DNA from 2 places in the Arthrobacter sp. CP30 genome. Region 2 is predicted to be linked to the other one. Evidence: predicted binding sites of a transcription regulator. Region 2 holds the regulator's gene; the other holds the start of a gene.

Region 1 (22,452 bases), on a different contig from region 2:
TGGACGCGGAAGTTCGGCAGTGCGTCGTACTCGATCTGGCCGAGGTCCGGGGCGTTGCCGGCCTGGATCTGGTTGAAGAAGTTCTGGTACGTACCCGAGTTGCCGTTGGGCCCGGTCTGGACGGTGACCTGGATGTCCGGGTTCGCCTCGTTCCAGAGCTCGACGACCTGGTCCATACCCGGCACCCAGGTGGTGAACTCCAGGGTCACGGGACCGTCGGAGGCCTCGCAGGGGGCTGCCTCGGCCCCTGCCTCGGCTCCGGAGCTGTCTCCGCCGGCTGAACAGCCGGAGAGAGCCAGCGCAGAAATCATGGCAAAGGCCGCGGTGACTTTTCCGTAATGCGCGCGCATTGTCTTTCCTATCGGTTGATTGAGCAGTGCGGTGCGGGGGCGGACGCCCCGGCACCTGTGGTGCTGGTCGGGAAGATCGGTGGTGCTACTTGACGCCGCCGGCGCCCAGGCCGCTGCTCCAGAACCGCTGGAGCGCGAGGAAGGCGATGATCAGCGGGACGATCGACACGAGCGCTCCGACGATCACGAGGGAACGCAGTTCGGGGATCTGGCTGATCTGGCTGTTCCAGGCGTAGAGGCCGAGGGTCACCGGGAAGAGCGCCTGGTCGCGGAGCATGATCAGGGGCAGGAAGAAGTTGTTCCAGATGGCCACGAACTGGAAGAGGAAGATCGTCACGAGGGCCGGTGCCATCAGGCGCGTGGAGACCGTGAAGAACGTGCGGATCTCGCCCGAGCCGTCGAGGCGGGCCGCCTCGAGCAGTTCGCCGGGAACGCTCGCCGCAGCGTAGATGCGTGCGAGGTACACGCCGAACGGGCTCACGAGGCTCGGCAGGAAGACGGCCCACATGGTGTTGGTGAGCTCGACCTGGCTGAAGATCAGGAACAGCGGCAGGGCGAGCGCCGTCGCCGGGACCAGGACACCGCTGAGGACGATGTTGAAGATCGCCTCGCGGCCCCTGAACTCGTACTTCGCCAGGGCGTACCCGCACATCGCCGCGATGACCGTGCCGATCAGGGCACCGACTCCGGCGTACAGGGCGGAGTTCAGCAGCCAGCGGCCGAAGAGGCCGTCCCCGTAGGAGAACAGGCGGCCGAGGTTCCCGAAGAACGTCCCGAAGGAGTTCGCCGTGAACCACAGCGGAGCCGTGGAGGTGATCTCGCCGCCGGTCTTCGTGGACGTGGTGAGGAGCCACCAGATCGGCGTCAGGAAATAGAGGGTGAAGACTCCCATGATGAGCATCGCGGCGCTGCGGGACATGATGCTCTGGCGCGGCCCGCGGGCATGCGTGTCGGCACCGGGCGCCGTCGTGCTCCCGCCGCGGCGGCTCCTGGGGGTGGTGGCTGGGGCTGCCGTCACTGGGTGACCTTCCGCTGGGTGGACTTCAGGAAGACGAAGGAGAGGATGAACGTGGCGAGGGCGAGGACCACGGAGAACGCCGCGGCGAGATTGTAGTTCGGCACCGACGCCGTGGTGTAGACCGCGAGGTTCGGGGTGAACGTGCTGTTGATCGCCGAGCTGAAGCTGCGCAGGGTCTGCGGTTCCGCGAGCAGCTGCAGGGTGCCGATGATCGAGAACACCGCGGTGAGGATGATCGCGGGGATCACGAGGGGGATCTTGATCCGCCAGGCGATCTGGAGGTTGCTGGCGCCGTCGAGCCGTGCTGCCTCGTAGATCTCGGTGGGAATCGCGAGGAGCGAGGAGTAGATGATCAGCATGTTGTAGCCGACGTAGACCCACGTCACGATGTTCGCGATTGCCCAGAGCACCAGGTTCCCGCCCAGGAAGTCGACGTTGGAGGTCACGGCGCCGAAGGGCGAGAGCGACGGCGAGTAGAGGAAGCCCCACATGATCGCCGCGATGACACCCGGGACCGCGTACGGGGCGAAGAACGCGAGGCGGAAGAACTTCTTGCCCTTCAGCAGCGGGGAATCGAGGAGCAGGGCGAACAGCAGGGCGAGGCCCAGCATGATCGGCACCTGCACCACGCCGAACAGGAGGACGCGGCCCACGGATTCCCAGAACGCCGTGTTCTGGAAGACCTGCTCGTACTGCACGAGGCCGCCGAAGACCTGGCGCGGCGGTCCGAAGGTGCCGTCGCGCTCGACCGTGAGCAGTGACTGCACGATCGCGTAGATGATCGGGACGGCGTAGAAGGCGAGGAACAGCAGCGCGAACGGGGCGATGAACAAGGCCACCGCACGGCGCTGCGCTCCGGACGAGCGGTTCTTCCGCGTGGCCGGTGGCGCCTTGGGCGCGTCGGCCGGGGTGCTAATGACGGTCATGGCCTGCATCCTTTCGGCCCTGGGGCGAGCCGTCGGTGTGGGGGAGTGCTGATTCCGGGGTGTCGGTGCGGACGACGCGGACCGCGCCCGCGGGAACCACGACGACGTCGGCCACGGCCTCGGCGGTCAGCAGTTCCATCCCGCGGACCCGGTGCTTGCGGTCCTCGGTGGAATGGTTGATGAGGAAGACGTAGTCGTGGCCGTTGCCGCGCCGGGTCACGCACTCCAGCCCGGACTGTGCCTCCGGGAGGTGGACGCCGGCGGCCACGGCCGCCCGCAGCAGCAGGTCCTTCAGGACCCCGCCGTCGAGCACGGTCGCGGCGTACCAGGCCTCGCCGGCCCCGGCGCGATTGCGGGTCACGGCCGGAGCGCCTGCGTGGTGGCCGGTCGCGTAGCGGAGGACGGCCTCGGCCGTCGTGAGGTGGAGCGACTCGGACCAGAGCGACGCCGGTGACCCGTTGTCCAGCGTCAGCGGGTGTGCCGGGTGGAGCGGGAAGAACTCCTCGGACCGGATGCCGAGCAGGTCCCGGAATGCGCCCGGGTAGCCCCCCGGACGCACGCGTTCGTTCTCGTCGACGACCCCGCTGAAGAAGGTGACGAACGCCGAACCGCCGGCGCGGACGAAGGCGCTGATCCTGTCGGCGTCCTCGTCGCGGATCAGGTAGAGATGGGGGACCACCGCGAGTTTGTAGCCCGAGAGGTCCGCTCCGGGAGCGACGACGTCGACGGTCAGTCCCGCGTCCCACAGCGCCCGGTAGGCCGCGTGGACCTGCTCGATGTACCGGACGTCCCCGGAGGGGTGCGATTCCTGGTCGTGCGCCCACCAGGCCTCCCAGCTGAAGACGAGGGCCACGTCGGCGTGCACCGTGGTGCCGGCGAGCTCACCCAGCCTGCCGAGCGAGGACCCCAGGTCGACGACGTCGCGCCAGGTCTGCGAGTCGGTACCGGCGTGCGGGACCATCGCCGAGTGGAACTTCTCGCTGCCCTGCAGCGACGCGCGCCACTGGAAGAAGCACAGGCCATCGGCACCGCGGGCGAGGTGTGTGAGGGAGGTGCGGAGCATCTCGCCGGGTCCCTTGGCGATGTTGCGGGGCTGCCAGTTAACGGCTCCGGTGGAGTGCTCCATCAGCAGCCAGGGACGGCCCTGGGCGAGCCCCCGGGTGGCGTCCGCGGTGAAGGCGAGCTCCGCGAGGGGGGCCTCGAGGCGGTGGTCCACGTAGTGGTCGTTCGCGATGACGTCCATGTGCGGCGCCCAGGACCAGTAGTCCTGGTTCCGGATGTGCGCGGCGACCATGAAGTTGGTGGTGACGGGCGCATCGCTGGTGCGCCGGAGGACGGCCTCCTCCGCGCGGTAGTGCGCGAGGAGTTCGTCCGAGCTGAAGCGGTTGAAGTCGAGCGTCTGGGTGGGGTTGGTCGCGGACAGCGTGAGCCTCGGTGGGAGGATCTGCTCCCACGCGGAGTAGCGCTGGCTCCAGAAGGCGGTGCCCCAGGCGGCGTTGAGCGCGTCCAGGGTGCCGTAGCGCGTGCGGAGCCACCCGCGGAACGAGTCCGCGGAGACGTCGCAGTAGCACAGCGAGTTGTGGCAGCCGAGTTCGTTGGAGACGTGCCACAGGCGCAGGGCGGGGTGGTGGCCGTAGCGGGTGGACACCTGCTCGACGAGGGCGAGGGCACGCTCGCGGTAGATGGGCGAGCTGGGGCAGAAGGCCTGCCGGCCGCCCGGCCAGCGGGCGGTCCCGTCGGCCGTCCGCGGCAGGATCTCCGGGTGTGCCGTGGTCAGCCAGGCCGGGGTCGATGACGTCCCGGTGCCGAGATTCACGCCGATCCCGTTCGCGGCGAGGAGGTCCATGACGGCGTCGAGGTCGTCGAAGCGGAAGGTGCCCTGCTCGGGTTCGATCTCTGCCCACCCGAAGATGTTGACGGCGACGAGGTTGACGCCGGCTTCCTTCATGAGGCGGACGTCCTCGTCCCAGACGGACCGGTCCCACTGCTCGGGGTTGTAATCGCATCCGAACACGAGCTGCCCGGTGCCGGACAGTCCTGCGACGGTGGTTGTGCGTGCCAAGCCTGCTCCTCGATGCTGCGGTGCCGATCCCGTCGTCGGGGAGGCGCCGGTGCATTCTGTGAACGCTCCCACAAGCGGGCGGCAGGACTCTCCTTCGAGGATCTGTGAACGTTCCCAGAGTAAGGCTCGTCACATGCGCTGTCAATGCGCGGTGCGCGCTGGTCGCTCGCGCGGTGGTCCGCATCGACGTGGACCAGCCCCCCCGCGGTCCCGAGATCAGCACAGCGACGGCCCGCTCTCGCACAGCATCGGACGCGACGCCAGGGTCGGCCTGCGAATGATGTGGCAGCGGCCGTGGGCAACAACGCGGACTGGTGCTCCGCCGTCTGTCGCGCCCACGGCGTCCCGGTCACTGTGGGGAACGGCATCTGGCGGACCGGGACGACGCCCCCGCGCTTCTATCCCGACGCCATGACGCTCCGTCCGGGGCTGACGTCCTCGGCACTCGTGGAAGGTCTGGATGATCGCCCCGCCTGCGCCGTGAAGGACGGCTGGGCTTCGCTCGACCTCCGTGCTGCCGGCTTCGTGCCGCTCTTCACCGCGTCGTGGATCCGGCGGGTACCGGACGACGCCGCCGGCACGGCGCTCGCATGGACGCGGGTCGACGGCCGTCCCGGCGCGGCGGTCCGGGAGGACGCCGCCGAACTGCCCGGCCTGCTCCGTCCGGGACTCTTCAGCGAGACCGCGGTGCGGATCCTCTTCGCCCGCGACGGGGCGACCGTGGTGGGCGGGGCGATCCTCTTCAGGAGCGCGTCCGTCGTCGGGCTGTCGAACGTCTTCACCACCCCGGAGGGGCGCGACGCCGTCCGGGGTGACCTGCCTGCCGTCGCGCAGGCGATGGATCCCGGCGTGCCGGTGGTCGGTGACGAGCACGGCACCGATCTCGACCGCGCCATGGCTGCGGGATTCCAGGCGATCGGCCAGGTACGGGTCTGGCGTCGCGGCGGGGAGGACCGCTAGATCATCCCTGGACCGATCCTGCGCACCCATCCTGCGCACCTGCGATGCCGCCGACGCGCCGTTCCTTCGCACCGTTCCTGCGCTGCCGCCGTCGCACCGTTTCTTCGCACCGTTCCTGCGCTGCCGCCGTCGCACCGTTTCTTCGCACCGTTCCTGCGCTGCCGCCGTCGCACCGTTCTCGCGCTGCCGCCGTCGCATCCTTCCTGCGCTGCCGCCGGAGCGCCACCGAGGGCGGGCCGGACCAAGGCCGATCCGTCGTCGGTTGGACGCTCGTCGCACCGATCCGAGAAGCCGTTCGGAATCAGTGGCCGCAGCTACGGGAGCGGCTGTACGGTTCTCGCACCACCCGCTTCGGAAAGGTCGCAATGATGAGACGTCTCCTTCGAATGTCCGCGCTCCTCGCCACGTCGGCGGTGGCGCTCGCCGCAGTCGGCATCCAGCCCGCCGCAGCCATCACCGGGGGTCAGCCCGACGGCGAGGCGCACCTCGCTGTGGCACTGATCCTCGCGTACGACGAGGACGGTTCGCGGTACCGCTGCTCGGCCACCCTGATCGAGCCGACGGTCCTCCTCACGGCCGCGCACTGCACGGAACCCGCCGTCGGCAGCACCCTGGTCACGTTCGACACGGTCGTCGCCGAGACGCCCCCACTGCCGTTGCCCGTGGCCGCAGACCCCTCCGCCGGATACACCGACGAGGAGATCACGGCGGCAGGGTTCTTCTCCGGCACGGCCCTGACCCACCCCGAGTACTCGGACTTCACGGATACGGACAACTGGAACGACGTCGGAGTCATCGTCCTCGATGAGCCCGTTATCGGCATCGAGCCGGCCGTCGTCGCCCCGCTCCGGTACCTCGACCGGTTCGCGTCGCCCGTGCTCAACAGGACCCTCTTCGAGGTCGTGGGATACGGGACCGAGGTGCGCAAGCCGGCGACGGGTCCGCAGAAGCCGCAGCCCATGTCCTACCCTCTGATCCGGCGCAGCACCACCTCTCCGGGACAGAAGCTGACGCCGCAGATCCTGCAGCTGCAGGGCAACCCGAATGACAACCGCGGGGGAGGAGGGACCTGTTTCGGTGACTCCGGGGGCCCCGTCTTCCTCGATGGCTACCTCGCGGCGGTCACGAGTTACGGGTACACCTCGAACTGCCGCTACCTCGGCGGCTACCAGCGGGTCGAGATTCCCGTGGTCCAGGAGTGGCTCGAAGCGACCCTCTGACCCCGCCCGAGCCCACGCGGCAGGAGCCGTTCCCGTTCGTGGGGGCGGCTCCTGCCGCGTCCTGCACACCGGGCTCCCGCGCCGTCGTGCACGTCTTTTCGCGCGATCGTCCCTCATCACCGGCGTGTCCCGGCGCGACACGCACCCTGCCCCCGGAAAGCCGTGAACGATGCCGCGGGCCTGGACCGCCGGACCGGCCCAGGCCGGCTGCTGGTCCCCGCCCCGCGTCACGAGCGGCATTTCTGCGGGCGAGTGCTTGCTAAGCAGACTGAACAGGGCCACAGTGAGGTGGAAAACCTAGGGGAGGCCGACCATGAGTACTTCTGCCGAGCACGTGTCCGACGCTCCGACCACGGCCGGCGAGCCGGAACTGAAGCGGGTCCTCGGACCGAAGCTGCTCCTGCTCTTCATCGTCGGCGACATCCTCGGGGCGGGGGTCTACGCCGTGACCGGGACCATGGCCGGCACCGTCGGCGGAATCGTGTGGCTCCCGTTCCTGCTGGCCTTCATCGTCGCGACCATGACCGCCTTCTCCTACCTGGAACTCGTGACGCAGTACCCCCAGGCGGCCGGGGCGGCGCTCTACACCCACAAGGCGTTTGGCATCCACTTCGTCACGTTCCTCGTGGCGTTCGCCGTCGTCTGCTCCGGGATCACGAGCGCTGCGACATCGGCCAATGTACTCGCCCAGAACTTCTTCGGCGGCCTCGAGGTGAACGGGTGGCTGGAGATGCCGGGGCAGGGCGTCATCACCATCGTCGCCCTCGCCTTCATGCTGCTGCTGGCCGTGATCAACCTCCGCGGGGTCGGCGAGAGCGTCAAGTTCAACGTGGTGCTGACGCTCGTGGAAATGACCGCGCTGTGCATCGTGATCGGTGTCGGTTTCCTGGCGATGGCTCAGGGGAAGGGCAACGTCGGCGAGATCTTCGTGTTCACCGACGCGCAGGACAAGGGACTGTTCCTCGCCGTGACCGCGGCGACGTCGATCGCCTTCTTCGCCATGGTGGGGTTCGAGGACTCCGTGAACATGGTGGAGGAGACCCAGAACCCGGAGCGCATCTTCCCGCGCACCATGCTCACCGGCCTGGGGATCGCCGTCATCTTCTACATGCTGGTGGCCATCTCGGTGGTCACGGTGCTCAGCCCCACCGAACTCGCCGGGATCCGTGAGGCCGAGGGCGCGGCGTTGCTGGAGGTGGTCCGCGCCGGTTCGCCGGACTTCCCGATCGACAGGATCTTCCCGTTCCTCGCCGTCTTCGCGGTCGCGAACACCGCACTCATCAACATGCTCATGGCCAGCCGGCTGATCTACGGTATGGCTCGTCAGGGCGTGCTTCCCCGCCCGCTCGGCAAGGTGCTCCCGGTGCGCTGCACACCCTGGGCCGGGATCGCGTTCTCGACCGTCCTGGCCCTCGGGCTGATCCTGTACGTGACCAGCGACCCGGACAGCAACATCGTCGCCAACCTCTCCGGCACCACGGCCTTCCTCCTGCTGTGCGTCTTCACCGTCGTGAACATCGCCTGCGTGGTGCTGCGGCGGAAGCGCGATGTCAATCGCAAGGTCTTCTTCACCTCGCCCGGACCGCTGCCGATCGTGGCCGCGCTCCTCTGCGCCTTCCTGGCCGGTCCCTGGGTGGGGCGCGACGTCGTCCAGTACCAGATCGCGGGCGGCCTCATGGCGATCGGGGTGGTGCTGTGGCTCGTCACCTGGCTCGTCAATCGGCGCACCAACACGACCGCGGGTGACCTGAGCAGCCTGGACGGCTGAGCGTCCGGACGCCGACCAGCAGACTCATCGCCCGGCAGCAGCGACCCGACAGGAGCGGGCACGACGGCGAACGGACACGCGCCGACCGGGACGTAGCGGGGGGACGAGACCGAAGTGCCTGGCAGTCTCGGTGATCGGCGAGACCTCGTGCGCTCCGTTCGGCCCTCGCCCGTCGGACTCCGCCGTCAGATCATCCCGTCCGGCCGCGGTCCTCTTCACCTCTGGTCGGCTGCGACCCGGCGTCTACTGAGCTTCGTTGTACGCGTCGATGATGGACTGGGTGATGCGTCCCCTCGAACTGGGGTTGTGCCCGTTGTCCTTGGCCCACTGGCGGATCTGCTGCGTCTCCTCGCGCTTGGACTTGGTGGTCGACGTCGTCGTCGCCTGGCGACCCTGTCCACTCTGCCCGCGCCGGCCCGCCGTGGACTTCCGCCCCTTGTCGACGTAGAGGGACAGGACCGAGCGCAGTTTTTCTGCATTCTCTGCCGTGAGATCGATCTCGTAGTCGGTGCCGTCGACGCCGAATCGCACGGTTTCCTGTGCTTCCGCACCATCGAGGTCGTCGACCAATTCCACTTGGACGCGCTGTGCCATTGTTCTGCTCCTGAATTACTCGTTATCGGTGAATGTGTTCCCCTTCTCCTGACTCTATCCCGGAAATGACTAAGCCTGCTTCTGATCATCCACATCACCGCAGACGACACCGCTGTGCTTTTCCTCCGTCGGCGCGCTCCGGGAGAACCGAGCGGCACATGCCACAGCTCTGTCGACGTCGTCCGTCCTTGCAGTGGCGCTGTTCTGCGCGGGCTGCAGCGGAGGTGCACCCCCTCCGGCCGTGGACGTCGCCGGCGCAGAGGAATTCGAGCTCTTATGCCAGGTCTGACAGAAGTGGTAATCGGCTGCACGTGGTCTCTCCATTCGGCTGCCGGAATCGGTGCGGTCACGGCGGAGACCTTCCTCGACAGCGCAGATATCGATCCTGCTCATTGCGGGGAAAGATATCCGACGGTGTGGCGTCCTTCCGGAGGAGGGATAGCCAGGCGAAGGGGTTGACCTGACATCGCCGATGGGAGCTAGGTGCTCGTGACCGACGATATCGATGGTGCTCGGACTGCATACCGCTGGCCTTCACCGTCGGGGAAGACATCGCACCGCTGACATCGGATGACGTGCTTCTGCATCTCACCGGTGAGGAGTCCTCCGCTCTGCCCCTTCATCGAGTCATCGACGTCGACGACAGCGGGCGACCCGCGCAGGCCCGGCGGACCACGCGGTGTGCCCGCTAGCCTGTGCGCATGGAGATCCTCCGCTACGCCGCCTTCACGGACACGCCCGACGGCGGTAACCCGGCCGGGATCGTGCTCGACGCCGACCATCTCGATCCGGCGGAGATGCAGGCCATCGCCGCGGACATCGGGTACGCGGAGAGCGCGTTCGTCCTGCGGCGATCCGCCGGTCGAGCACAGCTCCGCTATTTCGCCCCGGAGGCGGAAGTACCCTTCTGCGGCCATGCGACGATCGCCACGGGCGTGGCCCTCGCGGAGCGTGAGGGCATGGGGCGACTCCTGCTGGACACGCCGGTGGGGCCGATCGACCTCGTCACGGAGCTGGCGGACGGACGTCTCGTGGCGTCGCTCGTGACGGTCGAGCCGCGCGTCGAGGAAATCGACGGTGGTGTGCGCGCGGAGTTGCTGCTCCGCCTGGGGCTTGGTGGGACGGACCTCGACCAGAGCCTGCCCGTCCTGCTCGCCTACGCGGGCAACCTCCATCCGGTCGTCCCCGTGCGGAGCGCGGGCGTCCTGCGCGGGCTCGACTACGACTTCACCGGGCTGAGGAAGCTCATGGCAGCCCAGGGCTGGAAGGCGACCGTCGCCGTCGTGCATCGGCGGGACACGCTCCTCTTCGACGCCCGCAATCCGTTCCCCCCGGGAGGCGTCCGCGAAGATCCCGCGACGGGATCAGCGGCGGCCTCGCTGGGCGCCTACCTGCGGCACCTCGGCGAAGTCGCGCCGCCGGCAACGCTGACGGTCCATCAGGGCGCCGACGTGGGCCGCCCGTCGCAGATCACGGTGCTCGTTCCACCCTCGGGGGGCCTGACGGTCCGGGGCGGCGCCGTGCCCCTCGTGGCGACGTCGATCCCCTGACAGGACGCAGACAGGACGCAGACAGGACGCAGACAGGACGCAGACAGGACGCAGACAGGACGCACGGCATTTTACGGGGTGGGCCGACCCTGTCCGGCCTCTGATCGATCGGATGCCGGCCAATCAGGTCATGCGCCATGACGTCCATGACCTGGCACCCCACCTCGGGACCTACGTCCATGGACGAGGGGCGCTCTTCGGCGACGCGGCGCATGCCATGCTCCCCACGATGGGGCAGCGCGATGGGGCAGCGCGATGGGGCAGCACGATGGGGCAGGGAGCGAATTCCTCCCTGGAGGACGGCGCGTGCATCGGTCTCCTGGTCGGCCGGCCCGTCAGGGAGGGAGAGTCCCTGGAGGTCGCACTAGGCAGGTTCGACGCAGCCCGCCGCCCGCGTACGCAGAAGATGGTCCGCCGGTCACAGGGTGCCGGGCGGGTGGGAGCCGACGTTGAGGGCAGGACCCGTGTCGCCATCCGCAACACGATGATGAGGATGGTGCCGGCCGGACCGGCAGTGACGGCAGGAGCATCGGTCCTCGCCTGGAGAGCATCGCACTGAGCGGAAGCGCGCAGGATGAGGGCCTCAGGCCGGGGTGCCCGTCCTGCCCGGGGCCCGCTCCGCTGCCGGAATCGGGGCTCGGAGGACGGGCGGCCCCACCCCGGACGAGGACGCGACAGCCGCGGCCGGTCCAGGACGGGGCCGCGCGTCAGCGCTGGTCCAGGGGCAGGGCGATATCGGTCACCGCTGCTCCGATCGTGCCGCGGGAGGTCGCCGTGCCGCTGAGCAGGGCGATCTCGTAGAGGGAGCCGTTCACGGCGGCGAAGCCCGTGACTCCGACGGTGGTGCCGTTCCGGAGCGTGGAGTAGATGTCGAAGCCGGTATCGCCACCGGCATCGACACCGAGCATCCCTGTCGGGGCCAGCGATCCGGCATTGGCGGGAGACTGCACGGCGATCTGGTTCAGGGCGGTGTCCAGGTCGAACAGCGTGGTCGCGGTGTTCGGATCGAGGTCGTTGTTGGTGTAGGCGGCGCCGTTGATCCCGGTGGCGATCGCCGGCGCCGCATAGCTCAGCGCGCCGTCCGCGACGGTCGGCGCACCTGCGGTGGCGAAGGGCTGGCGCAGGTTCTGGCCGCTGTCGCTGGTGATCCTGAGCGCGTTCGCGGCGGGGTTGAAGTCGACGCCGAACGTCGAGCCGCTCAGGGCGACGGTGAGCCGGGTGACCAGGGTCGCCAGGCCTGTCCCCGCATCGATCCGGTACACGCCGGCGCCGGCGGCGTTGTTGCCCACGCCGTAGAGGTGGCCGTCCTGCACGCGGTAGTCGATGCCGATCAGGCGCGTGTCACCTCCGGTCAGACCGGTCACGCCGACCGCGCCGCGCACCTTGCCGGGCTTCGCGGTCTCGAAGTGCACCAGTGCGGTCCCGCCGTCGGCCAGGCCCACGACACGCAGCTTGCCGGCTCCGTTCCCGCCGCCGTTCGAGTGCTGCGCGGACGCACTGCCGGCCTGGGAGGATCCGCCCGTTGCGCTGGCGACGGCCGGGACCAGGCCCACCGCAGCGATCGTGGCGAGTGCAAGGACACCCAGTGTGGTCTTCTTCTTCATCGTGTTCTCCTCGGGAAGCGCCGGTCCCCGGGGTTCGGCGACTCGTGAGGGGTATACGCGTTCCGGGGGAGCGGCGTTCACGCCCCGCCCAGGGACGCGGGATGCGGCGCCTCCGTGCCCGACGGGACGTCGCGGATCCTGGCGTAGGACATGAGGTCCCGTCGTCGGCCGCCGATCTCGAGGTAGCCTCGCAGCAGCCCCTCGACCGCGAATCCCGCCGACGTGGCGGCGCTCGCCGAGGCGATGTTCCACGGCTCGACGTGCAGTTCCAGGCGGTGCAGCTCCGGGAGGGTCCAGGCGAACGGGACGAGGGCGCGCAGGGCGTCGGTGGCGACGCCCCGGCCGCGGGCCCGGGGCATGACGGCGTACCCCACCTGTGCGCGACCGAGGGCGCGGTCACGCAGCCACAGCCCGATCATGCCGAGTGCCTGGCCGCTGCCTGCCTCTGCGACGGCGAAGGAGAACCCGGCACCCTCGACGTGCCGTTGCCGCTGGCGTGCGATGTAGGCCAGGGCACCGGCGCGGTCACACGACGGCGGGAGGGTCCCGATCAGGGGTACGGAGGGATCGGTCGAGAGCTCCTGCACCATCGGTACGTCCCGGTCCTCGAAACGTCGGAGCATCACCTGTCCGGCGGACGGCGCTGTGGCCGGCCACGCCGGTAGCTCCGACGGCGGATGGTTCACGGCCGGAGACCGAAGGCGGCGAGACCGAGATCCGCGTGTCGGCGGAAACCCATCGAGGCGTAGAAGGGGTGTGAGCCGGTGGCGTCCGGGGTACCCTCGGCATCGGTGGTGAGCGCGAGGAACATGCACTGCCGGTAGCGGTCCCTGACGTCCTGCAGCAGTGCCCTCCCGATCCCGCTCCGCCGCGCGGCGGGCGCGACGAGGATGTCCTGCAGATAGCAGATGGATTCGCCGTCCGAGACGGTCCGGGCGAGACCGAGCAGCGTGCCGGCGTCGTCCCGGGCCGTGAGCACCAGGTGCGACCCTGCGAGGCTGCGTTCGAGCCGGGCTGGATCACGGGTGTACGCTGTCCAGCCGACCGCGGCGTAGAGCGTGAGGGCTTCGGCGGTCGGGGGGATGCTCTCGCTGATCGTGGTCACGCCTCCACCGTAGCGGCCGACGGCGGGCCGGCAGCGGGCTCGGCGCGGGCGGCCGTGGCAGGCGCCGGATCAGTCGGCTCGGGTGTGGAGGCCCTGCCTCAGGGATCGGCGATCGGGGCCGTCAGCGCACCGGTCACCGCGATGAGGTCCGCGGGGGAGAGCTCGACGTCGAGCCCCCGCTGCCCTCCCGAGACGAAGACGGTGGAGTGCTGCAGCGCCGTCACATCGATCACCACGGGCGAGGGAAGCCGCTGCCCGACCGGCGAGATCCCCCCGAGGACGTAGCCGGAGCGCCGCTGCGCGTCGGCCGGGTCCGCCATCACGGCCCTGCGCCGACCGAGGGCCGCTGCGAGTGCCTTCAGGTGCAGGGAGCCGCTGACCGGGACGACGGCGACGGCGAACACCCCGTCCACACTGGCCATGAGGGTCTTGAAGACCCGGGACGGCTCGACGCCGAGCGCTTCGGCGGCTTCGAGGCCGTAGGACGAGACGCCATCGTCGTGATGGTAGGGATGAGCGGTGAAGGCGATCCCGGCGTCGGAGAGGGCGGCCAGCGCGGGGGTGCTGCGCTGGCCGGCGGTCCGTCGGGCCACGGTGTCTCCTTCGAACGTCCTACGAGGCGGTCGCGACGTCCCGTGCCGCGGTGAGGTCCCACAGATCGGGCTGGCCCCACGCACCCGTGAAATGGCAGGTGAGGATGAATTCTGCCATCACAGCACCCGTGAGGACGAGTCCTTCGACGCAGTCCACACCGTTGTGCCGCAGGCGTTCCACGCCCTCCTGCGCGACGAGGGCCGTGATGAGGTCCTCGGTCGTCAGGGGAGTGTCGGTGCGGGTCGAGCACCAGTACAGGTACAGTCCCTCGAGCTCATCGGCGGGGACGAGGGAACCGTCGGCGGTGACGGCGGTGCAGTCCTGCAGGAAGGTGGGGATGTGCTGCGTCATGGGGTGGTCCTTTGCAGTATGGCGTACAGGTGCCGGGAAGGGATGGGCCGGCGGGGGTGGAATCGCTCGCAGGGGCCGAGGCAGGGGGGAGTGACGTGCAGGGCCCGGAGCGGGAGGTGCGGGAGGAGTGCCACGATGGGCGTCCACCGCGTCAGGAGGGGGTGCGGATCCGGGTGCGGAGCACTGGGTCGACGATGCCGGGCGGGCACGGCAGGGCCGTGCGGCTCACGCCTGGACGGCGAACGGACGGATCCGCAGGACGGCTGGAACGGCAGCCTGCGGGTGGCTGTGGAAGAAGGGCTTCCTGGTCGTTCATGGTGCACGCCCCCGATCGGGGATGGTGCTCTACTGACCGGCACGCGATCCGAGGATCGGCGACCAACGAGAAGAACCGAGGTCAGCCGCCTTCTTCTAGACAACTGCTCCCCACCCTACGCCTGTTCCACGCCGGCGGCCCCGGGGGCTCGGCTAAAGTACACGTATGCCCCCGCCCCGCACCCGGAACCGCCGGGCGACCATCAACGATGTCGCGACCGCGGCCGGGCTCTCCAGAGGGACCGTCTCCCGCGTCGTCAACGGCGAGCGCTATGTGTCCGACGAGGCGCGGATCGCCGTCGAGGAGGCGATCGCGAGCGTCGGCTACGTGCGCAACTCGGCCGCCCGGAATCTCGTCACGCAGGAGTCCCGCGCCATCGCGCTGATCATCCACGAACCCCACTCGCTCTTGTTCGAGGATCCCAACATCGGCTCGATCCTGCTCGGGGCCAACGAGGTGCTCTCGAGGGCGGACTACCAGCTGGTCTCACTCATCATCGACTCCGACCGCGACAGCCGCCGCGTGGCCGACTACCTGCGGGGCGGGCTCGTGGACGGCGCCGTCATCGTGTCCGCGCGCGCCTCGGATCCCATCGCGTCCGCCGTCCGCGACATCGGGGTACCGGCTGCGTTCGTCGGCCACCCACCCGGGACCCCGGACCTCCCCTACGTCGCCATCGACAACTCCGCGGCCGCGCGGTCCATCACCGAGCGGCTCGTGGCGACGGGCCGCAGGCGCATCGGGATGATCGCCAGTGCGATGGACCGCGATTCCGGACAGGACCGCTTCGCCGGCTTCCGCGAGGCGATGGGTTCGCGCTTCGATCCGTCGCTCGTGGTGGAGTACCCGCTCTACACCTACGCCGCGGGGCTTCAGGGGATGCAGGAACTGCTGCGCCGGTGCCCGGAGATCGACGGCGTGTTCGCCGCGTCCGATGCCGTTGCCGCGGGGGCCATGACGGCGCTGCAGGAGTCGGGGCGGAAGGTGCCCGACGACGTCGGGATCGTGGGGTTCGACGACAGCAGTTGGGCGCTGCGGACCCGCCCGCAGCTCTCGACGGTCCGGCAGCCCGCTGACCTGCTGGGCAGCACCGCGGCCGAGCTCGTCCTCGCGCAGATCCGGGGCCTGCCCAGTGCGGTGCAGGTCCTGGACACCGCCGTCGTCTGGCGCGATTCCGCCTAGTAGCCGCAGGTCAGGAGCATCAGCATGTGGATCGGGTCCATCGAGTTCGACATCCTGCTGGGTGACGTGCATTCCCTCAAGGGCAAGCGGTCCGTGGTGCGGCCGATCGTCGCGGACCTCCGGCGCTCCTTCGAGGTGTCCGCCGCCGAGGTGGGCCACCAGGACCTGCACCGGCGGGTGATCGTGGGCGTCGGACTGGTCAGCGGCGACCGGCAGCATGTGGTGGACGTGCTGGACCGCGTGGAGCGGCACGTCGCGTCCCGTCCGGAGATCGAGCTGCTCAGTGCTCGGCGGCGACTGCTCGACAGCGAGGACTAGGCGCGCTCACGGCTTCGCGCCGGCCGCTGCGAGCCGGTGCAGCGCACCGTCGTCGAACGCGGTCAGGAGCGCCCGGATGTCCTTGTGCACCTCGACGGCCCCTGCCTCGCGGAGCTCGGCCGCGCTCGTGCCGCCGGAGGCGAGCCCGACGGTCGGGATGCCCGGTTCCGAGGCCGCCAGCACGTCCCAGACGGAATCCCCGACGAACACCGTGTTCGCGGCGTCCAGTCCGCCCGCCGTCAGCGCTGCCTGGAGGATGTCCGGATCGGGTTTGCTGTTCTCGGCGTCTCCCGAACTCGTCGCGGCGCTGATGGCCTCGTCCGCGCCGATGATCCCGCGCGAGACGGCCAGCTCCTGGTGCGAGGCGGAGGAGGCGAGGACCACGGTGAGGCCCTCGTCGGCGCAGCGCCGCAGCAGCTCGCCCGCGCCCTCGAAGCTCCGGAGCCCGGGCCAGAAGGTCGAGAACACCGCGGAGCGCGTGGCATCGAGCTCGCCGTCCTGCTCGGTGTCGCGATCGTCGCCCAGCAGGTGGGCCACGAGCTTGTCCCCGCCCATGCCGATCGCACGGTGGATCTCCGCCATCGGCAGGTCGTGGCCGAAGCGGCGGAAGGCCTGCCACCACGCCATCGTGTGCTGGTAGTTGGAGTCGACGAGCGTTCCGTCCACGTCGAAGAGGACCCCGTGCCGTGTCGGCCGGTCGTCCGTGCTGCTGGCACTGTCCGTCATGCCTGTGCTCCGTCCCTCCGTCGCCCGTCCTGGTTGCCCACGAGTCTAGGAAGCCCGGCGTGCCCGCGGGAAGGGCGCCGCCGGGTTGCGGTCGTCCCGGATGTGTGGCTCGGTCAAGGGGCGGGGACCGGCTCGACGACGATGACCACCCGGTCCTCGCCGATCCGCGTCAGGACGAGGGTCGCCTTCCTGCGGCCCTTGCCGGACCCGGTCAGGAGCTGTTTCCGGACTTCCTCCGGGGTGACGGAGGTCCCCCGTTTCTTGATGTCCAGCACGCCGATGCCCTCGGACCGGACCCACGCCTTCAGCGCCTTCACGTTGTAGGGGCGGACCTCGAGGACGCGGTAGGCCCGAGCGAAGGGCGTGTCCGTGAGCATGGGCGCGCAGATGTAGGCGATCATCGGGTCCAGCAGGTGCCCGCCCAGCTGCTGTGCGAGGTCCGCCACCAGCTCGGCGCGGATGACGGCGCCGTCGGGCTCGTAGAGGTAGCCCGCGGGTTCCCCGACCGCCGCCGTCGGGCCGTCCCCGAAGGATGCCTCCGACACCATTTCCGCCGCTCCCCGGGCCCCGAGCAGGAGCGCTGCGCGCCGGACGCCCGGCCGGCGGAGCGCGTTGAACCAGAGCGCCACCTCCGTGACATCGCCGTCCACGGAGACCCATTGCGCCTCGCACGTCCCGGGGACCGATTCGTGCGGCATGCCGGGGCCCATCTTCACGCCGACGGGCATGCCGCTGTCGGCGAGCTGCTGGACGAAGGAGAGCGGGGGGGAGAACGCCTCGGGATCGAAGAGGCGGGACGTGCCCGACGTCGTCGTCGTCCTCCGCGCCGGATCCAGCCACACGCCGTCGTACCCGGCGGTGTCGACGAAGGCGGCGTCGGCGTTCACGACGCGGGCGTTGGGGAACGGCATCAGGTTCATGGTGGCCGCGGCCGCCGTGGTCTCGTCGAGCTCGACGGCGGTGACCTCGCGGTCGAGGGTGGCCAGCGCCATGCTGTCGGCCCCCAGCCCGCAGCCGAGGTCCGCCACCTTAACGAGTCCGGCGTCGACGAAGCGCCGTGCATGTTGTGCGGCGACGCTTAGGCGTGTGGCCTGCTCGAGCCCGGCGGTGGTGAACACCATGTGGTCGGCGAACGGCCCGAACTTCGCCGAGGCCCTGGCCCGCAGGCGCGACTGCGTCAGGGCGGCGGCGACCACGCCGGGAGCGTGGCCGGCCTTCCGCAGCTGCTCGGTGAGACGGAGGCTGTCGGCCTCGGTGTAGGGCCCGAGCGAGTTCAGCAGCTCCCAGCCCTCGGGGGTCAGGATGTCCGCGATGTTGTCCGAAGCCATGGTGCCAGCCTAGGCGACGCAGCCGTCGGACCGGGTCCGGCCGCCTGCGCCATCGCATCGTCGGACCGTCGACATTTGGCACTCGCCTTGACCGAGTGCCAGCCCTTGCATACAGTCAGAGTTGGCACTCACTCCCTGTGGGTGCTAATCCCGAGGGAAGCGTTCGCCGGCACCGCGACGACGGTTCACGCCCATCCCGACGGCCCCAATCCATTGGTATCGAACGCAAAGGAGAGCCCGAGTGTCGGTCTCTATTAAGCCCCTTGAGGATCGCATCGTTGTCCGCCCCCTCGAAGCCGAGCAGACCACTGCTTCCGGCCTCGTCATCCCGGACACGGCCAAGGAGAAGCCCCAGGAGGGCGAGGTCGTGGCAGTCGGACCGGGTCGTGTCGACGACAACGGCAACCGCGTCCCCGTCGACGTCGCCGAGGGCGACATCGTCATCTACTCGAAGTACGGCGGAACCGAGGTCAAGCACGGCGGCCAGGAGTACCTGGTGCTCTCCGCCCGCGACGTCCTCGCAGTCGTCGTCAAGTAGTAACCCCTTGAGAAGCCCCGGCCCGCAGTGGCCGGGGTTTTTCTCGCTGCACAAGCCTGAAAGGAATCAACAATGGCAAAGCAGTTGGAATTCAACGACGCCGCCCGCCGTGCCCTCGAGGCCGGCGTGGACAAGCTCGCGAACACCGTCAAGGTGACGCTGGGCCCCCGCGGACGCAACGTCGTGCTGGACAAGAAGTGGGGCGCCCCCACCATCACGAACGACGGCGTCACGATCGCCCGCGAAATCGAACTCGACGACCCCTACGAGAACCTCGGCGCGCAGCTGGCCAAGGAGGTGGCCACCAAGACCAACGACGTCGCCGGTGACGGCACCACCACCGCGACCGTCCTCGCACAGGCACTCGTCAAGGAGGGCCTCCGCAACGTGGCCGCCGGCGCGGCTCCCGGACAGCTCAAGCACGGCATCGAGGTGTCGGTCGAGGCCGTCGCCAAGCGCCTGCTGGAGAACGCACGCGAGGTCGTCGGTCAGCAGACCGCCAATGTCGCGTCCATCTCCGCCCAGAGCACCGAGGTCGGAGACCTCCTTGCCGAGGCCTTCGAGAAGGTCGGCAAGGACGGCGTCATCACCATCGAGGAGTCCTCCTCGACCGTCACGGAGCTGGTCCTCACCGAAGGCATGCAGTTCGACAAGGGATACCTCTCCCCGTACTTCGTGACCGACGCGGAGCGCCAGGAAGCCGTCCTCGAGGACGCGCTCATCCTCATCAACTCCGGGAAGATCTCCTCGCTGCAGGAGTTCCTGCCGCTGCTGGAGAAGGCCCTGCAGGCCGGCAAGCCGCTGTTCATCATCGCCGAGGACATCGAGGGCGAGGCCCTGTCCACCCTGGTGGTCAACAAGATCCGCGGCACCCTGAACGTCGTCGCCGTCAAGGCTCCCGGCTTCGGTGACCGTCGCAAGGCCATGATGCAGGACATCGCGACCCTCACGGGTGCGCAGGTCGTCTCGCCCGATCTCGGCCTCAAGCTCGACCAGGTGGGTCTCGAGGTCCTCGGCTCCGCCCGCCGGATCACCGTCACCAAGGACGCCACCACGATCGTGGACGGCACCGGCAGCGAGTCCGACGTCGCCGACCGCGTGGCGCAGATCCGCGCCGAGGTCGAGCGCACCGATTCCGACTGGGACCGCGAGAAGCTCCAGGAGCGCCTCGCCAAGCTCGCCGGCGGTATCGGCGTGATCAAGGTCGGCGCTGCCACCGAGGTGGAGCTCAAGGAGAAGAAGCACCGCATCGAGGACGCCGTGTCCTCCACGCGTGCCGCTCTCGAGGAGGGCATCGTCGCCGGTGGTGGATCCGCACTGGTCCACGCCGGCAAGGCGCTCGACACCGACCCCGCCGTCCTCGCACTCGAGGGCGACGCCGCTACGGCGATCGGCCTCGTGCGCCGTGCCCTCGCGCAGCCGCTGCGCTGGATCGCGGAGAACGCCGGACACGAGGGCTACGTCGTCGTCTCCAAGGTCTCCGATCTCGAGGTGGGTCACGGCTTCAACGCCGCGACCGGCGAGTACGAGAACCTCGTGGACGCGGGCATCATCGATCCCGTGAAGGTGACGCGCTCCGCACTGCGCAACGCGGCCTCCATCGCGGCGCTGGTGCTGACCACCGAGACGCTCGTGGTCGAGAAGCCCGAGGAGTCCGAGGGCGACGAGGGCCACGGCCACTCGCACTAGGACGCCTGCCTGAACGGCACACGCTCCCGGCACGTCCAGCAGCACCCCGGCTCATCGAGCCGGGGTGCTGCTGCGTGTGGCCTCTTCCGCGCGGTCACCCCGGATGCCCTGCCCGGCGCATCGAGCCCAGGCAGGATCCCGCGACAAGCGGCAGGGTCGAACACTCCCACTCCGCACAGCCCGCAGGGGGATCCGGGCGACGACGTCCCGACGACGGACGACGAAGCCCCGGCCACTCCTTCGAGTGCCGGGGCTTCGGGCGCTGCGGGCGTCGGGCCCGGAGCCGTGGGATCAGGCGTCGACCACGATCGCCGTGACGACCGGCTGGCGGTTGTAGAACCGGCGCATCCAGTTGGCCGTGGCCCGTTCGATGATGTCCTCGGGGTCCTGCCGGCGGCCGCCCTGGCGGTTGGACGCGGCGTCGCGCAGTGCCTTCTCGACGGCGGCTCCGGCCTTGTCGAGGTCCTCGTCGGAGCAGGAGAAGCCCTTCGTGAAGAACTCGGGCGACTCGACCATCTCCCCGTTGTCCGGGTCGATGATGGCGAGGACCGTGACCACGCCCTCCTCGGCGAGGCGACGGCGCTCCACGAGGTCCTCCTCGGTGATGCCGCCGACGCTGTCGCCGTCGACGAACACGAGGCCGGCGTCGACCTTGCCGGAGAGCGTGGCGCGGCCGCGCGCGAGGTCGACGGTCACGCCGTCCTGGGCGATGACCACGTTGCGGGGATCGACGCCGGTCGCGACGGCGATCTCCGAGTTCGCGCGGAGGTGGCGCCACTCGCCGTGGACCGGCATGACGTTGCGCGGCTTGACGATGTTGTAGCAGTAGGCGAGCTCGCCGGCGCTGGCGTGGCCGGAGACGTGCACCTTGGCGTTGCCCTTGTGGACCACGTTGGCGCCGATCTCGGTGAGGGCGTTGATGATGCCGTAGATCGCGTTCTCGTTGCCCGGGATGAGCGAGCTCGCGAGCAGGACGGTGTCACCCTCGCTGATCCGGATGGCGTGGTCCTTGTTGGCCATGCGGGACAGCGCGGCCATCGGCTCGCCCTGCGAACCGGTGCAGATCAGCACCACCTTGTGGTCGTCGCTGCGCTCGAGCTTCTTGAAGTCCACGAGCAGGCCCTGCGGGATGTTGAGGTAGCCGAGGTCCGCCGCGATGGTCATGTTGCGGACCATCGAGCGTCCCACGAACGCCACCTTGCGGCGGTGGCGGTGCGCGGTGTCGATGATCTGCTGGATGCGGTGGATGTGGCTCGCGAAGCTCGAGACGATGATGCGGCGCGGGGCGGTGCGGAACACGGCGTCGATGGCCGGGCCGAGGTCCTTCTCCGACGTCGTGAAGCCCGGGACGTCCGCGTTGGTGGAGTCCGTCAGGAACAGGTCCACGCCCTCGGCGCCGAGGCGGGCGAACGCGCCCAGGTCCGTGATGCGGCGGTCGAGCGGGAACTGGTCCATCTTGAAGTCACCCGTGTGCAGCACCATGCCGGCGGCGGTGCGGATGGCGACGGCGAGGCTGTCGGGGATGGAGTGGTTGACCGCGACGAACTCGAGGTCGAAACCGCCCATGGTCCGGCGGTCACCCTCCTTGACCTGGACGGTCTTCGGGGTGATGCGGTGCTCCTTGAGCTTCGCCTCGATGAAGGCCAGCGTGAGGCGCGAGCCGACCAGGGGGATGTCCGCGCGCTCCTTGAGGAGATACGGGACACCGCCGATGTGGTCCTCGTGCCCGTGCGTCAGGACGACGGCCACGACGTCGTCGAGCCGGTCCCGGATGTAGGAGAAGTCCGGGAGGATGACATTGATGCCGGGCTGGTGCTCCTCGGGGAACAGGACTCCGCAGTCGACGATCAGCAGTTTGCCGTCGAACTCGAACACGGTCATGTTTCTACCGATCTCACCGATCCCACCCAGGGCGACAATGCGCATGGCTCCCTTGGCCAGGTCCCGTGGTGCTGTCAGTGCGGCAGGTCGTTTATTCACAGATTAGGTTTCTCTCAGTGGTGGCGGGGGCAGGGGAGAGGCCGCCGGACGTGTGTCGTCGAGGCCGGCCAACCCGGCAGATCCCTGAAGTGGTCCCGGTCGAGCCGGGCGGATACTCCTTCTAGGGTACGACGTCCGGTGCCGCATCGGCGGATCAGGTCCGGCCGGGCGGCTCGCCCGGCCGGTGACGTGAGCGCTGTCACCGGAATAGGGCACCCCGATGAACCGTTCTAGACTGGCAGAGCCCGCCGGCGTCAGCGCCGAAGGCCCCAC
Region 2 (9,584 bases):
CGAGACGCTCCCCTGCCTCGACGGCGGGCCGGGTGAGGATGATCCGGTTGACCTCCTTCTGCTGCAGGGCCTGCACCGCCTTGGCCATCGCCAGGTAGGTCTTGCCGGTACCCGCCGGTCCGATGCCGAAGACGATCGTGTTGCGGTCGATCGCTTCGACGTAGGTGCTCTGGTTCAGGGTCTTCGGGCGGATCGTCTTCCCGCGGGAGGACAGGATGTTGACCGAGAGCACCTCCGAGGGGCGTGCGGCGCTCTGCGTCTTGAGCATCGTCACGAGCTGCTCGAGCACCTGCGGGGAGACGGTCGCGTTGTTGCTCGCCATGGTGCGGATCTCGCTGACGAGGCGCTCGGTGCGCAGCACGTCGGCAGACGGTCCGGAGATGGTGAGCTCGTTGCCCCTGGCCTGGAGGCCGACGCCGGGGAAGGACTCCTCGATCAGGCGGAGGGCCTCGTCATTGGAGCCCAGTGCCTGCACCATCTGCTCCGTCGAGTCGAAGTAGACGGTCCTCGTATCAAGTCCTGCCACGTTGATCCCTGTTGAAGATTCGCTCATAGCTCGGCCGTGCGGCCTTCGATCGCCCCTCGTTCGCGTTGTCGTCCTGGCTCCGTACCCTGCGTGCCGCGGCTGTGTCCACCCGTTCACGGCGAACCGGTTCGGCCTGGGACAGAGAACTTAATCGTACGTCATAGGCACGGCGCAGCAGGGGCCGATGCTCCGGGGGCACCAGGGCTCCCGATGCATCCCGAGGGCTGCCGACCCAGCCGGTTCCCGTCGCGAATCGGCAACGGCTTCGTATCGATCCGGTTTCAGTCCTCCACACCCCTCGTATTCCTGCCGGGCCGCCGTTCGGGCTGTGCCAAGCTGATGCAGGTTCGGCAGGGGTAACCCGTTCCGTGGCCGGCCTGGCGAGAGCACCCTCCGTGCCCGCTCGTCACCCGAGAATCTCGTACCGATCGACCCATCGCGCCCTTCAAGCGCCTGACGGAAAGGGGCCAGCATGAACAGCCAGGACCCCCTCCGGCAGAGCAGGCTCGGCCTCCGCGGGATCCTGCTCGTCTCCGGCGGCGTCCTCGTGGCGAGCAGTGTCTTCCTCCTCCCGAATCTCGACGTGTTCGAGGGCAGTGCCGCGAGGACGGATCTCGCCCGGCCGATCGAGGCCTCCGGTCCGGGGACCGTCAGCGGCACCCCGTCCGAGGAAGCCCTGAAATCGCAGGGGGCCGCTGCGGGGCCGGCGGCGACCTCACGGCCGCTCGTGCCGGTCTACTGGCTGGGTGATGTGACCGGGTCGGACAGGCTGTTCCGGGAGTTCCTGCCCTCCCCTGCGGCATCGAGCGGTGATCCCATCTCCGAGGCCGTGCGGATCATGACCGAGGGCGAACCCCTGGACCCCGACTACACCTCCCCCTGGGATCCCGCCTCGAGCATCAGTTCCTCCGTCTCGACGAGGAACGTCATCACCCTCGACATCTCCTCCGACGCGCTGTCGCAGCGCCTCGACGAGGAGGATGCCCGGCTGGCACTGCAGCAACTCGTGTTCACGGCGACGGCGGCAGCGTCGGACGGCGGTCTCATCACGGGCGGTGAGGCCAGCTCGGTCGTGGTGCTGGTCGACGGGACCGCCGACTACCGTGCCTTCGGATCGGTGGACCTTGGCGGACAACTGACCAGGGACACCGGCGTCCTCGCTCCGGTGTGGATCATCGACCCGCAGCAGGGCGTCGAACTCGGCAGGGAGAGCTTCACCGTCCATGGGCTGGGACCGGCGGGAGACGACTCCGTGGTCTGGCGCATCGACCGCAGGACCGAGGGCTCTGCCGGCGGCACGGACCTGTTCCTGGACGGCGTGGTCGAGATCGTGCCCGCCGACGGCGCGCCGGGCGCCTACTCCTTCGCTGTCGGCCTGCCTCCGGGGAGCTACGACATCACGGTCTCGGCAGGAACCGGCGAGGGCGTTGCTGAGGACTCGAAGTCCGTCGTGGTCCGCTGACCGGATCTGTGACGGTGCCGCGCGGGTACCAGCGCCCGGGCAGGTGACCGAGCGACTACCAGCGCCCCAGCAGGTGGTTCAGCAGGACGAGCGCCGCCGGACCGGCGGACGATGACCGGAGCACGTGCGGCCCCAGCCGCGCGCTCTCGGCGCCCGCGGACCGCAGCTTCCCGAGTTCCGCGTCGCCGATCCCACCCTCGGGTCCGACGACGACGGCCGTGGTCGACGGCCCGTCGAGTCCGCCGGTGCTGCGGAGCACGTCGAGGTGATCGGACAGCGAGGCGTGGGCGTCCTCGTGCAGCACGATGACGTGGTCGACCGCGGCGGCCCAGGCGATGAGCCCGGCGGTGTCCATGACGGGCAGGACGTCGGGGACGAACGAGCGCCGCGACTGCTTCGACGCCGCATTCACGAGGGACAGCCACTTCTGCCGGCCCTTCTCCGCCTTCTCGCCGCGCCAGCGCACGATGCTCCGCTCGGCATGCCACGGCACCACCGCGTCGACCCCGAGTTCTGTCGCCGCCTCCACCGCCTGTTCGTCGCGGCCGGCCTTCGCCAGGGCCTGGACGAGGACGAGGCGGTGCAGGGGTGCGGGGTCCTGCCCGGCAGTCTCGACGGTGAGCTCGACCGTCCCTGCTCCGACGGCCACGATGACACCGGTCAGGCGGTACCCCGTCGAGTCCGAGACATCGATCCTCTCGCCCTGGCCGAGTCGACGCACCGTGGCGGCATGGCGTCCCTCGTCTCCCCCGAGGACGAAGGGGCCCCCAGGGCAGGCGGAACGGACCTCGGTGCCCGGCGCGAAGAACAGCGGACGCGTCATGGTCAGCGGTTCCCGAGCCGCTCCCGCAGACGGGCGAACACGCCGGAGCCGTTGCTCGCCAGCTGACCGTCGGTGTACTCCTCGTTCCGGAGCTCGGCGAGCTTCCGGAGGAGTTCCTCCTGCTGGTGGTCGACGTTGCGCGGCGTCTCGACGTTGAGGTGGACGCGGAGGTCTCCCCTGCCCTGGTTGCGCAGGTGCGTGACGCCGAGCCCCCGCAGGGTCAGGATCTCCCCGGACTGCGTGCCCGGCTTGATCATCAGCTCCTGGTCGCCGTCGAAGGTGTCCAGGTGGACGGAGGTACCGAGCGCCGCCGCCGTCATGGGGACACTGAGCGTCACGTGGAGGTCGTCGCCGTCGCGCAGGAAGGTGGAATCGGCGTTGACCCGGATCTCCACATAGAGATCGCCCTGGGGCCCACCGGCGATCCCGGCCTCGCCCTGGCCGCCCAGCTGGATGCGGGTGCCGGTGCTCACGCCTGCGGGGACCTTGATGGTCAGGGTCCGGCGGGCACGGATGCGTCCCTCGCCGCTGCATTCGTGGCAGGGGCTCGTGATGACGGTGCCGTAACCCTGGCACGTACCGCACGGCGCGCTGGTCATGACCTGGCCGAGGATGGACCGGACGGCCCGCTGGACCTGTCCGGAGCCACCGCAGATGTCACAGGTGCGCGGCGAGGTACCGGGCTGGCAGCAGGAGCCGTCACAGGTGGGACACACCTCGGCGGTGTCCACCTCGATCTTCTTGTTGGTGCCGAAGACGGCGTCCTTCAGATCGATCCGTACATTGATCAGCGCGTCCTGCCCCCGGCGTGTGCGGGACGGTGCGCCGCCCTGCTGGCCGCTCCCCCCGAAGAACGTCTCGAAGATGTCCTGGAAGGCGAACCCGGAGCCGGAGTAGCCCGAGCCGTAGCCGGTGTCCGTCCCGTTCTCGTTCCCGGTCGTGTCGTAGACGCGACGCTTCTGCGGGTCGGAGAGCACCTCGTAGGCGCGGGTGACGAGCTTGAACTCCTCGGCCGCACCATCGCCCGGGTTGACGTCCGGGTGGAGCTTGCGGGCCAGCTTGCGGTAGGCCTTCTTGATTTCCTCCCCGGTCGCGCCCTGCGCCACACCGAGGACCTCATAGTGATTACTCACTCCTGCACATCACTTCCTGTTGGAGACAACTGTCGTCTGCTCACCGGCCGGGCCGGTGGGAATCCTGCGGGGCCCCGCTACTCCTCGAGGATCCTCGAGAGGTAGCGGGCGACGGCGCGCACGGCGGCCATCGTGGTCGGGTAGTCCATGCGGGTGGGTCCGAGGACACCGAGCTTCGCTCCGGCGTCCGGTCCGTAGCCGGTCGCCACCACCGACGCCCCCGAGAGGCCACCGTAGGGGTTCTCGCTGCCGATCCGCACCGAGATTCCGCGTGCGTCGTACTCCATCTCGGAGAGGAGCCGCAGCATGACCACCTGCTCCTCGAGTGCTTCGAGGATCGGGCCGATGCTCAACGGGAAGTCGCCGGTGGACCGTGCGAGGTTGGCCGTCCCCGCGAGCAGGATCCGGTCCTCGCGGCCGAGCCCGGCAAGCTGCTCGAGCGCCCTGACGATCGTACCCCCGTGCGTGCGGAGGCCGGCCGGCAACTGGGCGAGCGCGGAGCCGAGCTCCGCGGGGAGGTTCGTGAGCCTGACCCCGGAGACCGCGGACAGGATCCTCTGCTTGAGCTCGGCGAGTTCGCTCTCCTGGATGTCCGTCGGCGTCCGGACCATCCGCTGCTGGACCGTCCCGCTCGTCGCGATCAGCACCACCAGGATCTGCTGAGGAGCGAGCAGGACGAACTCGATGTGGCGTACCGATGCCCCTCCCACGCGGGGGAACTGGACGACGGCGACCTGGTTCGTCAGCTGCGCGAGCAGCCGCACCGTCCGGTCCATGACGTCGTCGACGTCCTCTGCACCCTCGAGCAGCGTCTGGATGGCCTTCTTCTCCGGGCCGGAGAGGGGCTTCACCTCCGAGATGCGGTCCACGAAGAGGCGGTAGCCCTTGTCCGTGGGGATCCGGCCGGAGCTCGTGTGCGGTGCGGCGATCAGCCCCTCCTCCTCGAGCACCGCCATGTCGTTGCGGATGGTGGCCGAGGACACCCCGAGCCGGTGGCGGTCGACGAGCGCCTTGGAGCCGACGGGCTCCCTCGAGTGGACGTAGTCCTCGACGATGGCCCGGAGCACTTCCAGGCGTCGCGGTTCACTCACTCCTCAAGTCACCTCCGGGTCTGTCCCTACCTCACGAGCACGCGGTCAGGGTGGTTCCGAGCGGTTAGCACTCGACACACCCAAGTGCCAAGTCTAGTACGTCGCGGGCGATTGTTAGCATTGGCCACCCGGGCCGCGGCATACCGCCGGAGCCCTCGTCGGAAGGGTGTTCGGGATGGATCACGGCTGGGGAGCACAGGACATCTCGGCTCCGCGACGCGTCGCCCTCCCGGAGGTCCCGGTCGAGCGGGACATGGTCCTCGAGGACGTCCAGAGCGGATTCGTGGGCGCTGTGGTGCGCGTGGAGAAGTCCGGCGGACTGCACGTCATGGTGCTCGAGGACCGCCGGGGCAGGCACCGGACGTTCAGGCTGGGACACGGCTTCCTGCTCGACGGCGCTCCGGTGCAGCTGGTCGCCCCGCGCCCGGTGACGACCGCGGCACGCACCCGAACGGCGTCGGGGAGTGTCCGCGTCGTGGGGGCGCGCGCCCGGACCGCCCGCGCGAGCCGGATCTGGGTGGAGGGCCAGCACGACGCCGAACTCGTGGAGAAGGTGTGGGGTGACGACCTGCGGCTGGAGGGGATCGTCGTCGAACCGCTCCACGGAGTCGATGATCTCGAGGGCGCGATCCGCGCGTTCGGGCCCGGGCCGACCCGCCGCCTCGGGATCCTCGTCGACCACCTCCTGCCCGGCACGAAGGAATCACGGATCGCGCAGCAGGCGATGACCGTACCCGGAGCACGTGACCACGTGCTGATCGTCGGCCACCCCTACGTGGACGTCTGGCAGGCGGTGAAGCCGGCCGTCCTCGGGCGGACGGCCTGGCCCGTGGTGCCGCGCGGTCAGGACTGGAAGACGGGCATCCTCGCAGGGCTCGGCTGGCCGTACCAGGACCAGGCCGCTGTCGCCCAGGGGTGGAAGCGCATCCTCGGAGGCGTCGGGAGCTACGCGGACCTGGAGCCCTCGCTGCTCGGTCGCGTCGAGGAGGTCATCGATTTCCTGACCGTTCCACCGGGCACGGCCTGAAGCGATCCGCGGCGGCCAGCCCGTATCCTTGGAGCACAGTCACGGCGGAGGAATTCCGCGAGCCAGCAAAGGAATACCGTTGTCCAACACCGCCGACCATCAGCACGAAGGACAGAGCGCGTCCCTCCCCGCCTTCGAGGGAACTCCGGCCAACGCGCTGCCGCTCACGGCGTCCGAGGACCGGCAGTTCGCCACCCTCGCGCACTTCGGCGGCATCCTCGGGTTCATCCCCTCGCTGCTGATCTTCCTCATCTTCAAGGACCGCGGCCCGTTCACCGCCCAGGAATCGAAGGAGGCGCTGAATTTCACGCTCCCACCGACCCTCCTGGCCCTCACGGCCTGGCTGCTGTCCCTCGTGCCGGACATCGGCGGGATCTTCGCGGTCGTCAACGCCCTCATCTGGGTCGCCATCACGATCTTCTCCGTGAACGCCGGTATCCAGGTGAACCGTGGACGGCCCTACCGCTACGCCCTGAACCTCCGGCTCATCCGCTAGGCACGACCGCCCGTATACCTCCGGCGCCTGCGCCGCGGTGATCCGGCGACCCTCCGGAGGTGTGCGGGGGCAGTGTGCGGCGGCGCTCCGTCGGTGTCAGTCGGGCAGCAGTCGGCGCACGACGGCGTCGGCCAGCAGGCGTCCCCTGAAGGTCAGGACCACGCGACCCGCGAAGGCCTCGACGGGCTCCACCAGCCCATCGGCGATGAGACCGGCCACGGCCTTCCTGCCCGACGCCGTCAGGACCGCCGTCGGGAGTCCCTCGCGCAGGCGCACCCGCAGCATGACGTCCTCGACGTAGCGGTCCTCGCCACCGAGGATCTCGCGGCCGGCTGCGGGAGACGACCCGCCCTCCAGCGCGGCGGCATAGGCGCGCGGATGCTTGACGTTCCACCAGCGCGTCCCGCCGACATGGGAGTGCGCGCCGGGACCGGCCCCCCACCAGTCGTTCCCGCGCCAGTAGGCAAGGTTGTGGCGGCAGGCGTCGGCGGGCGTCCTGGCCCAGTTGCTCACCTCGTACCAGTGCAGTCCCCCGGCCGTCAGCAGCTCATCGGCAAGGGCGTACTTGTCCGCGTGGTCGTCGTCGTCGATGGGTGGGACGTGCCCGCGACGGATCTGCGACGCGAGGCGGGTGCCCTCCTCGATGATCAGCGCATACGCGGAGATGTGGTCCGGCGCGTAGGACAGCGCCGTCGTCAGCGAGGTCCGCCAGTCGTCCAGGCTCTCCCCGGGCGTCCCGTAGATGAGGTCGAGGCTCACCGCCAGGCCCGCCTCGCGGGCCCACTGGACGGCCTGCGGCACGCGTTCCGGCGCGTGCGTCCGGTCGAGCACCGCGAGGACGTGCGGGACGGCGGACTGCATGCCGAAGGACACACGCGTGAAGCCCGCGTCACGGAGGATGCGCAGGGAGTCCGGCGTCACCGAGTCCGGGTTGGCCTCGGTGGTGACCTCCGCACCGGGCGCCAGTCCCCAGCGACCCGTCGCGGCCCCGAGGATCGAGGCGAGATCCTCCGCGGGCAGCAGGGTCGGCGTCCCGCCGCCGAAGAACACGGTGGACATCGGACGGGCCGGCACGCCGGATGCCGCCAGCGCCCGTGCTCCGAGGTCCAGCTCGGCGAGGACGGAGCCGGCATACGCGTCCTGCGACGCTCCCCCACCCAGTTCGGTGGCGGTGTAGGTGTTGAAGTCGCAGTAGCCGCAGCGCACGGCGCAGAAGGGGATGTGGACGTAGAGGCCGAAGTCGCGAGCCCCGGCATCGACGGCGGCCTCCGCCGGCAGGATCCCGTCCGCCGGCGCGGGCAGGCCGAGTGGCAGGGCGCTAGGCACTCCTGACCTCCTTCGAGGGGTAGAACGTCACTTCTTGGCTTTGTCCTTCGACTCGTCCGAGGACAGTGCGGCGATGAACGCCTCCTGGGGAACCTCCACGCGACCCACCATCTTCATGCGCTTCTTGCCCTCCTTCTGCTTCTCGAGGAGCTTGCGCTTGCGGGTGATGTCACCGCCGTAGCACTTGGCGAGGACGTCCTTGCGGATGGCCCGGATACTCTCGCGCGCGATGATGCGGGCGCCGATGGCAGCCTGGATGGGCACCTCGAACTGCTGGCGCGGGATCAGTTCGCGCAGCTTCCCCGTCATCATCACGCCGTAGGCATACGCCTTGTCGCGGTGGGTGATGGCGCTGAAGGCGTCGACCTGCTCGCCCTGCAGCAGGATGTCCACCTTGACGAGGTCCGAGACCTGGTCGCCGTCGGCCTTCCAGTCCAGCGAACCGTAGCCGCGGGTCTTCGACTTCAGCAGGTCGAAGAAGTCGAAGACGATCTCCGCGAGGGGCAGTCGGTACCTGATCTCGACGCGGTCCTCGGACAGGTAGTCCATGCCGCCCAGCACGCCGCGGCGCTGCTGGCACAGCTCCATGATGGCGCCGACGAACTCCGACGGCGCCAGGATGGTCGCGGACACCATGGGCTCGCGGACCTCGGCGATCTTCCCCACCGGGTACTCGCTCGGGTTGGTCACCTTCAGGACCCGCTTGTCCTCGAGCGTGACCTCGTACTCCACGTTCGGAGCCGTGGAGATGAGGTCCAGGTTGTACTCGCGTTCGAGGCGCTCCCGCGTGATCTCGAGGTGCAGCAGGCCGAGGAAGCCGACACGGAAGCCGAACCCGAGCGCGGCCGAGGTCTCGGGCTCGTAGACGAGGGCGGCGTCGTTCAGCGTGAACTTCGCGAGGGCGTCGCGGAGCACCGGGTAGTCGGTGCCGTCGAGCGGGTACAGCCCGGAGAACACCATGGGCTTCGGATCCTCGTAGCCGCCGAGCGACTCCGCGGCCGGCTTCTGCAGGTTGGTGACGGTGTCACCGACCTTCGACTGGCGCACGTCCTTCACGCCGGTGATGAGGTAGCCCACCTCGCCCACACCGAGGCCCTTGGAAGGCTTCGGCTCGGGCGAGCTCACGCCGATCTCGAGCAGTTCGTGGCTCGCGCGCGTCGACATCATCTGGATGCGCTCACGGGGGCTGAGCTTGCCGTCGACCACCCGGACGTAGGTGACCACGCCGCGGTAGGTGTCGTACACGGAGTCGAAGATCATGGCGCGCGCCGGTGCGTTCGGGTCTCCGGTCGGCGCGGGGAGATCGCGCACGATCTTGTCCATCAGCGCCTCGACGCCGACGCCGGTCTTGCCCGACACCATGATGACGTCCTCGGGTTCGCCGCCGATGAGGCTCGCGAGCTCTGCCGCGTACTTCTCCGGCTGCGCTGCCGGGAGGTCGATCTTGTTCAGGACCGGGATGATCGTCAGGTTGTTCTCCATGGCGAGGTACAGGTTCGCCAGGGTCTGCGCCTCGATGCCCTGCGCGGCGTCCACGAGGAGGACGGCCCCCTCACATGCCGCGAGGGACCGCGAGACCTCGTAGGTGAAGTCGACGTGCCCGGGGGTGTCGATCATGTTCAGCGCGTAGGCGGTCCCGTCGACCTCCCAGGGGAGACGAACGGCCTGGGACTTGATGGTGATGCCGCGCTCGCGCTCGA

The links. Region 2 encodes HrcA, which represses chaperone genes, less so after heat shock. Its sites were predicted from a motif close to TTNGCACTCGNNNNNNNCGAGTGCNAA; they were not measured.
Region 1: the regulator HrcA is predicted to act here: its motif matches at 18,048-18,074, upstream of groES (co-chaperone GroES).

Annotation. Positions count from the first base shown of each region.
Region 1 is NZ_JBQEMM010000005.1:71,071-93,522, forward strand. Features, by position in the region: gene ACTIMO_RS08635 (ABC transporter substrate-binding protein) at 1-350, opposite strand, end outside; gene ACTIMO_RS08640 (carbohydrate ABC transporter permease) at 436-1,269, opposite strand; gene ACTIMO_RS08645 (carbohydrate ABC transporter permease) at 1,365-2,303, opposite strand; gene ACTIMO_RS08650 (beta-galactosidase) at 2,281-4,356, opposite strand; gene ACTIMO_RS08655 (hypothetical protein) at 4,651-5,316, shown strand; gene ACTIMO_RS08660 (S1 family peptidase) at 5,703-6,536, shown strand; gene ACTIMO_RS08665 (APC family permease) at 6,850-8,304, shown strand; gene ACTIMO_RS08670 (histone-like nucleoid-structuring protein Lsr2) at 8,548-8,898, opposite strand; gene ACTIMO_RS08675 (PhzF family phenazine biosynthesis protein) at 9,600-10,448, shown strand; gene ACTIMO_RS08680 (hypothetical protein) at 10,561-11,007, shown strand; gene ACTIMO_RS08685 (DUF4394 domain-containing protein) at 11,156-12,052, opposite strand; gene ACTIMO_RS08690 (GNAT family N-acetyltransferase) at 12,130-12,675, opposite strand; gene ACTIMO_RS08695 (GNAT family N-acetyltransferase) at 12,735-13,157, opposite strand; gene ybaK (Cys-tRNA(Pro) deacylase) at 13,256-13,750, opposite strand; gene ACTIMO_RS08705 (hypothetical protein) at 13,770-14,102, opposite strand; gene ACTIMO_RS08710 (LacI family DNA-binding transcriptional regulator) at 14,584-15,600, shown strand; gene ACTIMO_RS08715 (DUF503 domain-containing protein) at 15,625-15,918, shown strand; gene ACTIMO_RS08720 (HAD family hydrolase) at 15,925-16,644, opposite strand; gene ACTIMO_RS08725 (THUMP-like domain-containing protein) at 16,758-17,972, opposite strand; gene groES (co-chaperone GroES) at 18,214-18,510, shown strand; gene groL (chaperonin GroEL) at 18,583-20,199, shown strand; gene ACTIMO_RS08740 (ribonuclease J) at 20,491-22,125, opposite strand; gene guaB (IMP dehydrogenase) at 22,400-22,452, shown strand, end outside.
Region 2 is NZ_JBQEMM010000008.1:63,652-73,235, reverse strand. Features, by position in the region: gene ACTIMO_RS11780 (PhoH family protein) at 1-553, opposite strand, end outside; gene ACTIMO_RS11775 (GerMN domain-containing protein) at 999-1,988, shown strand; gene ACTIMO_RS11770 (16S rRNA (uracil(1498)-N(3))-methyltransferase) at 2,044-2,811, opposite strand; gene dnaJ (molecular chaperone DnaJ) at 2,814-3,944, opposite strand; gene hrcA (heat-inducible transcriptional repressor HrcA) at 4,022-5,035, opposite strand; gene ACTIMO_RS11755 (DUF3097 family protein) at 5,211-6,062, shown strand; gene ACTIMO_RS11750 (DUF4870 domain-containing protein) at 6,142-6,558, shown strand; gene hemW (radical SAM family heme chaperone HemW) at 6,655-7,884, opposite strand; gene lepA (translation elongation factor 4) at 7,912-9,584, opposite strand, start outside.